DNA from 3 places in the Fictibacillus enclensis genome. Region 2 is predicted to be linked to each of the others. Evidence: riboswitches for the same ligand, from Rfam matches in the RefSeq annotation. Region 2 holds a riboswitch; each other region holds the start of a gene.
The links. A riboswitch is a leader RNA that binds a small molecule or an ion and turns the genes downstream of it on or off. The one in region 2 is predicted to bind lysine.

Region 1 (3,286 bases), 480 kb from region 2:
TTTTGCCTCAAGAGGTAAACGGGGATATGGTGAACGAGCTGCTTCAGGTGAAGGTGTCGCAGCCAAAACAAAGGCAAAAGAAAGAATTTGTTGATCTTGCCACGAAGAATGCCCAAAATGCGCTGAAAGAAAAGTTTGCACTCATCGAGCGTGATGAAGAACGGACCATCAAAGCGGTCGAAAGCCTTGGAAGGCAGCTGAACATCCCGGCCCCTTACCGGATAGAAGCATTTGATAATTCAAATATCCATGGCACCAGCCCGGTGTCGGCGATGATTGTTTTCGAGGATGGTAAACCAAACAAAAAAGAGTACCGGAAATACAAGATTAAAACGGTAACCGGTCCTGATGATTATGCTTCCATGAAAGAGGTCGTGCGGAGAAGGTATTCACGGATTCTGAAGGAAAATGGACAGCTTCCGGATCTGATAATCATTGATGGCGGAAAAGGACAGATTGCCGCAGCGCAGGATGTTCTTGAAAATGAATTAAATCTCTTTATCCCGGTTGGCGGATTAGCGAAGGATGAAAAACACCGCACGTCTCAATTGTTAATGGGAGATCCTCCGGAAATTATGGAAATGCCGAGAAACAGCCAGGAGTTTTATCTTCTGCAGCGCATACAAGATGAGGTGCACCGTTTTGCCATCACGTTCCACCGTCAGGTCAGGGATAAGGGCATGTTTCGTTCCAGCCTTGATAATATCCCGGGTGTCGGTGAAAAAAGAAAAAAACTGCTGCTGAGAAAATTTGGATCCATAAAAAAGATGAAAGAGGCGACCATGGAGGATTTCCGGGCAGCAGGCATCCCCATGGGGGTAGCAGAAGAAATCATGCAGGCGCTGCAAAAGGATCCATCATAAAAAAGGGTTGATTTTTAAAATCTGCTTTGCTACACTAAATACAAATTTTAAAAGAGCGCCATACTTCAGTTTTTGAAGTGATGGTAGAGGAGCAAAAACCAATAGTAAGCAACCGGAAGAGAAGGAGCTCTTATGACGGTGGCTGAAAGGGGATTTTTGCCGAAGCTTTAGGAAACTTCCTTTTTCTTAAGGCTGGACCTGCATTGAATAAATGCAGAGCTGTCACACATTCCTTGCCCGGAGGATGTGTGGAGGACTATCTCACATGAGGGGAAAACATGCTGGCTTACTGTTGCCTATTCAAGCAGCAATAAGGTCTTTTCCTTATTGCTGCTTTTTTGTATTCATAAACAGTTTTACAGTCTGTTGAAAAAGTGGAAGCCAGGACTTGGCTGGCCATATCTGGGTGTCTTTTTAGCATAACAACTTTTTGCGGATAAGAAAGGATGGACCATTGTGGCGTTAATCGTTCAAAAATTCGGAGGGACAAGTGTAGGTACTCCCGAAAAAATCAGGAATGCGGCCAGACGGATTATTCAGGCAGCAAATGAAGGAAATCAGGTGATTGCGGTTGTTTCTGCCATGGGCAAGACAACCGACGATTTGGTAAAGCTGGCAGGAGAAATCACAAGCAAACCATCCAAACGGGAAATGGACATGCTGCTCACCACAGGTGAACAAATTACCATATCATTGTTAGCCATGGCTCTTGAGGAGGCCGGTCACCCGGCGGAATCTCTCACCGGATGGCAGGCGGGTATCCAAACGGAGAGCCTTCATGGAAATGCGAGAATATTGGACATTGATACGAAAAGAATCGAAACGCTTTTAAATGAAGGGAAAATAGCAGTCGTTGCCGGATTTCAAGGGTGGACAGCCTCGCAAAGGATTACGACTCTAGGTCGGGGAGGCTCGGACACAACAGCTGTTGCTATAGCTGCAGCCCTTCGTGCGGACAAGTGCGAAATTTATACGGATGTGACCGGTGTGTTTACCACCGATCCCCGGGTTGTGAAGCATGCGCGGAAACTGGCTGCCATTTCTTATGATGAAATGCTTGAGCTGGCCAATTTGGGGGCAGGGGTCCTGCATCCAAGAGCAGTTGAATTTGCCAAGAATTACGGAGTAAAGCTTGAAGTTCGTTCAAGCATGGAAGAGGAACGTGGAACAATCGTTGAGGAGGAAGCAGAAATGGAAAACAATCTAGTGGTAAGAGGACTGGCTTTTGAAGGCAATGTTACCAAAATCACAATTGAGAATCTCCCGAACGGATTGAATACACTTTCGTCTGTATTTTCTTTGCTCGCGGACAATAACATTAATGTTGATATTATTATTCAAAGTGTAAACAAGCAGGAAAAAACCAACATTTCCTTCTCCATTGACAGTGCCATTTTTGATGAGACGGTCCAGCTTTTGGAGCAAAACAAAGGACAGCTTGGTTTCAGCCAAATTCTCCACGAAGATGGACTGGCGAAGGTTTCCATTGTCGGCTCAGGGATGATCTCCAATCCTGGTGTCGCGGCACAAATGTTTAAGGCTTTATCTGATCAGAATATTATGATCAAAATGGTAAGTACCTCAGAGATCAAAGTATCCACTGTAGTAGGGCAGCAGGATATGATTAATGCTATTGAGACACTTCATGATGTATTTGAACTGGATGCGAGAGTACCAGTTCAACACGCGTAATAACGTCCGGGCCATTTTGCCCGGACGTTTTATTTTTCTATACGTTTGCCTTATCGTTCAAAAAGTCGATCTCAAACCCGAGGTCCTCAAGAATTTGATGATCTGCAGTAGTTTCCTGTCCGCCGGTCGTCAGATAATCCCCGACAAAAATGGAGTTCGCCGCGTAAAGCCCCAGCGGCTGAAGGCTGCGAAGATTAACTTCCCTGCCGCCGGATATTCTGATTTCCTTCGCAGGGTTCATATACCTGAACAAAGCCAGTACCTTTAAGCAGAAACGTGGATTCAGATTGTCCATGTTTTCAAGAGGAGTGCCCGGGATGGCATGAAGGAAATTGACGGGAATCGAATCCGCATCGATCTCCCGGAGCGACTTGGCCATAGATATAATATCCTTGTTGCTTTCTCCCATGCCGATAATGACTCCCGAACAAGGTGAAAGGCCGGCTTCTTTTATTTTGTCTAGGGTGGAGACCCTGTCTGCATATGTATGGGTGGTCGTGATGACACTGTGGTGGTCTTCGGATGTGTTGATGTTATGGTTGTATCGTTCTACGCCTGCTTCCTTAAGCTGCTGTGCTTGAGTTTCACTGACAATGCCCAGGCAGGCGCATATCTTCATAGTATACGAGGATTTGATTTCCTTTACGGCTTCGATCACGGTCGTCAAGTCTCTCTGGAGTGGTCCGCGCCCGCTTGAGACAATACAATACGTTCTGACATTTTGCTGATAG
Region 2 (3,286 bases):
CCCCTGTACAGAATACAGCAAGGTAATCACCGGTTTGCGCTTCGGGCAGAAGAATATCCCAAATGAGCATATCCCCGGATTCGCAGCATTTCCCTGCAACAGACACCTTTTTTGTTCCTTTTTCTCGCGCCCGGTTGGCAAGTGCCGCTTCATATTGGGCCTGATATAGTGCAGGTCTGATATTGTCGCTCATCCCTCCGTCTACTGCCACATAATGCCTGACCGAAGGAATATCCTTTTGTGAGCCGACCGAATAGATGGTGGTTCCTGCGTCTCCAACGAGCGAACGGCCGGGTTCAATCCAGATTTCAGGTACTGAAACTGAATTTGAAGCAGATAGTCGTGTCACTTCACCGATCATCGCATCAATATATTCTTTGGGCTCGAGCGGTTCATCTGCCTCTGTATAACGAATCCCAAATCCACCCCCAAGATTTAACACTTTGGGAAAAAAGGATAAATCATTGTTCCATTTGGCAAGGTAATCATACAGTTTCTGAATGGCCAGAATGAAACCCGCTGTTTCAAAAATTTGCGAACCGATATGAAAATGAACCCCAAGAAGGGTAATCGCTTCTGAATCCAGTGCTTCAATCACTGCTTTTTCCGCCTGGCCATTCTGAAGGTCGAAACCAAACTTTGAATCTTCCTGCCCCGTTAGAATGTATTCATGGGTATGAGCCTCGATACCAGGAGTGATTCTAAGAAGAATGGATGTTTGTGTATTCATTTTGTCACAGAGCTCATTAAGCATGCGCAGCTCATGAAAATTGTCCACAACAAAGCATCCGATTCCGGACTTCAAGGCATATTGAAGCTCATCATAGCTTTTATTGTTGCCATGAAAATGGATGCGTTCTGCAGGAAATCCAGCGGCAAGAGCTGTATAAAGCTCTCCCCCGGAAACAACGTCCAGGCTTAAGCCTTCCTCTGCCACCAGCTGGACCTGCGCGAGGCAGGAAAATGCTTTGCTCGCATACGCCACTTGGGCTTTTATGCCTTGTTCCTCAAACGCTTTTTTAAACGACCTTGCGCGTTGCCTGATCAATTCCACATCGTAAATATAAAGCGGTGTTCCGTATTTTTGTGCCAGCTGAACCGTGTCCAGCCCGCCAATCGTCAAATGATTATCTTCATTAATCGAGCTTGTGCCATGTAAGTACATCATAATCTCCCCTTTTCTATCCTGCAGAGATTCTTTTCCGACGAAAAAAACAAAGACAGCCCATGTATAAGGTACACTGGCTGTCTACTACCGTACCCCCATTTGCCGGAATAGTTCTCCACTGCAAGCATTGCAGTGACAGTCCGCTGTCTGTTCGGCAGCGGCCCAGCATGAGAACGGATGGATCATTCCCACACTTCGGCAAATTGGCCTTTAAGATGATTTCATCATGTCCATTCACTCCATCACCCTACTCATCCGCTTTGCGCCTCTACCCCATTATTTATAAATGAGGCATATCCAATTGTTATGAACAAATTTATCACAAAATTGGATATTCGGCAACACTTCTTAAGAAGTTGGCTGCTTTTTGCTGTTTTGCGGATGAACGATGCTCGGCCGGACTTTCGATAGAGGTACAGCGAGCCGGATCATGATCTGCACAAACGCCTTGGCGTTGAATGGGATAAAAGGCCACAGATAGGGCGTATTTAAATTTTTCACAAAAGCAAGATACAGAAGGAGCAGAGTGGCGCCTACGACAAGCCCGGGCACATGGAAGATGGCCGTTAGCACCAGAAGGACGAGCCGGAGCATTTTGTTGGCAACACTGAGTTCATAGCTTGGGGTAGAAAACCCTCCGATCGCTGAGACTGATACATATAATATGACTTCCGGAACAAACAGTCCCACATCGATGGCGATCTGGCCAATGAGCACCGCTGCGATCAAGCCCATCGCCGTCGAAAGCGGACTGGGGGTATGTATCGCGGCTACTCGCAGGATTTCAATCCCGATTTCCGCAAAGACAATTTGCAGGAACAAAGGGATATTCGTCGTTTTGTTTGGTCCGATAAAATCGATATTCGGTGGCAGCAGTCCTTCCTGTGTAGCATAAAGGTACCAGAGCGGCAGGAGGAGAAGCGAGGCAATGATGCCGGCAAACCGGACCCAGCGGATAAAAGCGCCGACCATCGGCGTCTGACGGAATTCCTCTGCATGCTGTACATGGTGAAAATAGGTTGTCGGTGTAATGATAACACTTGGGCTCGTATCGGTGATTACGAGAACATGGCCTTCCATTAAATGCTGGGCCGCAACATCCGGCCGTTCGGTATACCGGACAAGCGGAAAAGGATCCCAGCCTTGTTTCACAAGAAATTCTTCAATGGTTTTATCGGCCATGGGGATACCATCGATATCAATACTCTGAAGTTCTTGTTTAACAAGATCGACAAGCCCTGGATCAGCAATATCCTCAATATACGATATACAAATATCCGTTTTGGAGCGCTTTCCGACTTGCATTATTTCATGACGCAGCCGCTCGTCGCGGATACGCCGGCGGGTCAGAGCGGTATTAATGATGATGTTCTCGGTATATCCGTCCCTTGAGCCACGGACCACTTTCTCAATGTCCGGTTCTTCCGGCTGACGGCCAGGATAGCTTCTTACATCAACGATGAATGCCTGGTCTTCGCCTTCCAAAAATACAGAAATCAGTCCGGAAAGCATTCTGTCTATGGCAATCTCCAGGTTATCCGTCAACTCCACCTGCTGATGGGAAAGGTGATCGTGCAAAATTTCTTTGACATTGGAAGGCGCACGGTGCCCATGATCCATGTCCATGAGCTCCCGCATGATTTCAATGATAAAGAGACTGTCGCATAGCCCCGTGCAATAGTAGATCTGAACTTCCTTTTTCAAGACATGAAGCTTTCTGACTCCTACATCAAAACTGACACCAATCCCGAGCCTCGATTTCAGCTCATGTTCGTTTTCCTGGATTTTTTTACTGATTGGTGTCTTCTGTCTTTCCTTTGATTCCTGCATTAAATCCGCTCCTTTCTAGGATGGTCGCCACCGCCAGGCTGGTGACGGGTGCCCCCTTTTCCACCGCATCATGTCCAGCCATTTTCCCGATATCACCGATCCCAATGACGATCGGCAGGTTTAATTCATCAAGAATGTAAACCGTGTCACCGTTGATCCTCCCTGTTTCAAGATCAGGAAGCCCGCTCTTATCAATGCCAAATTCCGTAAAGTTTCCATAGCGGTCAATGGAGAAGTGGACTTTTGTCCATTCTGAATGACGTGTTTTTGAAGCAACCGCTATGGCCC
Region 3 (3,286 bases), 2.2 Mb from region 2:
ACCATTGATCCGGATTGGTTCCTGTATTAAATAATTGCTCATAGTGAGTGGGAAGTCCTGGGCTTTTTGAAAAAGCAAAAGAAAGTAAATAATCATGGACAAAAACGATGTGACCAACGTTCCAACGGATAGTATTATTAAAGGGTGCGGGCTTGATGTCGAACAACTCTTCGGGAGCCGCTTTGACTTGTTGAAGGGCCATGCTTCTAACTGATTTTGCCGATTTCAGCAAAGTGTGAGACATAGTATCATTCCTCCGTTTTCTTTTTTATAAGAAAAACTTAACTTCTACAGTTTCAGTATAGGGAGGCATTAAAATCTCATCAATATCGCGTTTCTTATGATCATGATTGGTTTCAGTTATGATGTAAACAGGGAGGGGTATCATGTGGAATTAAGGCAGCTGGAGTATTTTATGGTGATTTGTGAGGAACTTCATTTTTCGAGGGCAGCAGAAAAAATCCTGGTATCACAGCCGAATCTTAGTCAGCAAATCAAATTGCTTGAGAATGAGTTGGGAATGCCTTTGTTTCATCGGACAGGCAAAAAGATTTCACTCACTGAGGCAGGGGGAATTCTCCAAGAGCAATGCCGGCATATTTTCTCTCATATAAAACAAGCACAGGACAGCATTGCAGAGCTGAAAATGGGTAAAGGCGGGTCTCTGACGATCGGTGTTTTGCCTGGGGATGCTGATCTTGTATTTGATGCGCTTCTTCTCGATTTTCACAGAACTCATCCGGATACCTCGGTTTCTTTAATTGAAACGATGGATGTTACGGGGCAAGTCCTTAGTGGGGGAATTGATATTGGCATAACGATTCGCCCTGATCCTGACCAACGGCTTGTTGAAATCCCACTGTTTGAAGAGACGTTTTCCCTGGCGGTTCATGCGGATTCACTTTATGCCCATAAGAAGTCTCTTTATTTTAAAGATGTACAAAAAATGAAGATGGTTATGTTTCCAAGTTATCATCAATGCCGCAAACTGATTGACCGATACTGTCTCGAAGCAGGATTTAAAATAAAACCGTCAATGGAGACAACGACGCTATCGTCTTTGATTGCCATGGTAGAAAAAGATATTGGGGCCGCCATTCTCCCTACCCTTCTTTTGGGAAATCTTAAGCACCCCAAGATTAAAACAGTGGCGTTGATAGGCCCGGTTCCCAGTCAGAAGATTTGCCTCATCTATAGAAAAGATAAGTTCTTGGGCTTTACGGCCAAGGCGTTTATAGAAAAGGTTCAAACGTACATTAATGCTGCAAAAGAGACCTTGGAAACAAAAAACAGTTGAACAGTTAATGTTCGTGTTTTATAATAGCAACTAGCGTCAACTAACTGGATATTTCAAAAATCCTCATCAATCCGATGAGGTAGAGGTCGCGGCTTTTATTAGTAGGACGTACGAGATGCAGAAAGACATCATAGACTCCGTGTGAAAGGAAAAGCTGCCGAAATTCATGTTTATCTCTGGAAATATGAATTGGGGCTGTTTTCGAAAAGGAACAGCACTGTCACGCTCACATTACCGGTGAGTGGGATGCGCTATCTTACGGAAGGCATGATGCGGGTAGAATAGAACTGCCGTCAAACTGCGTTTTGGCGGCTTTTTTTATTTCCCACTCCTTCCAAAATGAAAAGGAGTTTTTTTATGCAAAACACAGCAAAGAATTCAGCACCAGCGGCTTCAGGAGAACTACAGCGTAAACTGAAGTCCCGCCACTTAACGATGATCTCGCTGGGTGGAACCATCGGAACCGGCCTGTTTTTGGCGAGTGGAGGCTCAATCCATACGGCCGGACCCGGGGGCACGCTTTTATCCTTCGTAGTCATTGGCATCATGGTTTTCTTTTTGATGACAAGCCTGGCGGAAATGGCATCTTACATGCCAGTGGCAGGATCGTTCAGTACCTACGCCACAAAATTTGTGGATCCTTCCGTGGGATTTGCCCTGGGCTGGAATTATTGGTACAACTGGGCAATCACCATTGCGGCAGAGCTTGCAGCGGTTACGCTCATCATGAAGTTCTGGTTTCCTGATACGCCTTCCTATATTTGGAGTGCGTTGTTTTTAGCAATTATGTTCTTATTGAACTACTTATCCGTTAAAGGGTTTGGAGAGTCAGAATACTGGTTTTCTCTTATTAAAGTGGTTACGGTTATTATCTTTTTAATTCTCGGTACGCTTATGATTTTTGGAATTCTCGGCGGAGAAGCCATTGGCTTTAAAAACTTTACCATTGGTGATGCCCCGTTCAAAGGCGGATTCTTTACTACGCTTGGCGTCTTTATGGCAGCAGGTTTTTCCTTTCAGGGAACGGAGTTGCTTGGTGTGGCAGCAGGGGAGACTGAAGATCCGAAGAAGAACATTCCAAAAGCAGTCAAGAGTGTGTTCTGGCGCATTCTTTTGTTCTATATTCTTGCGATTCTAGTGATCAGCTTAATCATTCCTTATACGGACAGCAGGCTGGCAAGAAGTGAAATCACCGTGAGTCCGTTTACCCTGGTATTTGATAAAGCGGGAATCGCCTTTGCCGCATCTGTCATGAATGCGATCATTTTAACCGCTGTCCTTTCTGCCGGTAACTCTGGTATGTACGCATCGACCCGTATGCTGTGGGACCTGGCACGTGACGGAAAAGCGCCCAAGTTTCTGGCAAAGCTGGATTCTCGGGGTGTTCCTGTTCCTGCGCTGATCGTGACGGCTGCAGTTGGAGCAGTAGCATTCCTTGCTTCCTTATTTGGTGACGGAGCCATTTATACATGGCTGTTGAACGCCTCGGGGATGTCAGGCTTTATCGCCTGGCTTGGAATTGCGATCAGCCATTACCGCTTCCGAAAAGCCTATGTGGCACAAGGAAGGGATTTGCGTGATCTTCCGTACCGGGCAAAATGGTTCCCGATTGGACCGATCTTCGCCTTCCTGCTTTGTTTCGTCGTTATTCTCGGACAAAATTATTCCGCTTTTACCGGCGATACGATCGATTGGCAAGGTGCGCTCGTTTCCTATATTGGTATACCCATTTTCCTGGCCGTATGGCTTGGCTATAAGTTCAAACACAAAACAAAAGTGGTACCTCTTAAAGAGTGCGATTTTGAATAAGATAAAAAGCAGGAGCCTGATCGGTTCCTGTTTTTTTATGAAAATAGAGGAGATTTTTTATTTGTGAAGAATTACCGTATTAACATTTACGTCAATCGGAAGGGGATACATAATTGAACAAAAAACTTACGCAGTTCACTCAACCAGAACCCATGCAAGGTCAAGGCATTCATGTCTTTT

Region 1: linked by a shared signal. The riboswitch ahead of QNH15_RS17205 (aspartate kinase) and the one ahead of lysA (diaminopimelate decarboxylase) in region 2 are both predicted to bind lysine.
Region 3: linked by a shared signal. The riboswitch ahead of QNH15_RS03145 (amino acid permease) and the one ahead of lysA (diaminopimelate decarboxylase) in region 2 are both predicted to bind lysine.

Annotation. Positions count from the first base shown of each region.
Region 1 covers NZ_CP126109.1:3,271,111-3,274,396, reverse strand. Annotated here, with positions in the region: gene uvrC (excinuclease ABC subunit UvrC) at 1-863, shown strand, start outside; lysine riboswitch at 940-1,130, shown strand; gene QNH15_RS17205 (aspartate kinase) at 1,320-2,555, shown strand; gene bioB (biotin synthase BioB) at 2,593-3,286, opposite strand, start outside.
Region 2 covers NZ_CP126109.1:2,789,726-2,793,011, forward strand. Annotated here, with positions in the region: gene lysA (diaminopimelate decarboxylase) at 1-1,165, opposite strand, end outside; lysine riboswitch at 1,269-1,447, opposite strand; gene QNH15_RS14645 (spore germination protein) at 1,517-2,998, opposite strand; gene spoVAEA (stage V sporulation protein SpoVABEA) at 2,958-3,286, opposite strand, start outside.
Region 3 covers NZ_CP126109.1:586,264-589,549, forward strand. Annotated here, with positions in the region: gene QNH15_RS03135 (DinB family protein) at 1-244, opposite strand, end outside; gene QNH15_RS03140 (LysR family transcriptional regulator) at 389-1,297, shown strand; lysine riboswitch at 1,370-1,559, shown strand; gene QNH15_RS03145 (amino acid permease) at 1,655-3,106, shown strand; gene QNH15_RS03150 (MEDS domain-containing protein) at 3,220-3,286, shown strand, end outside.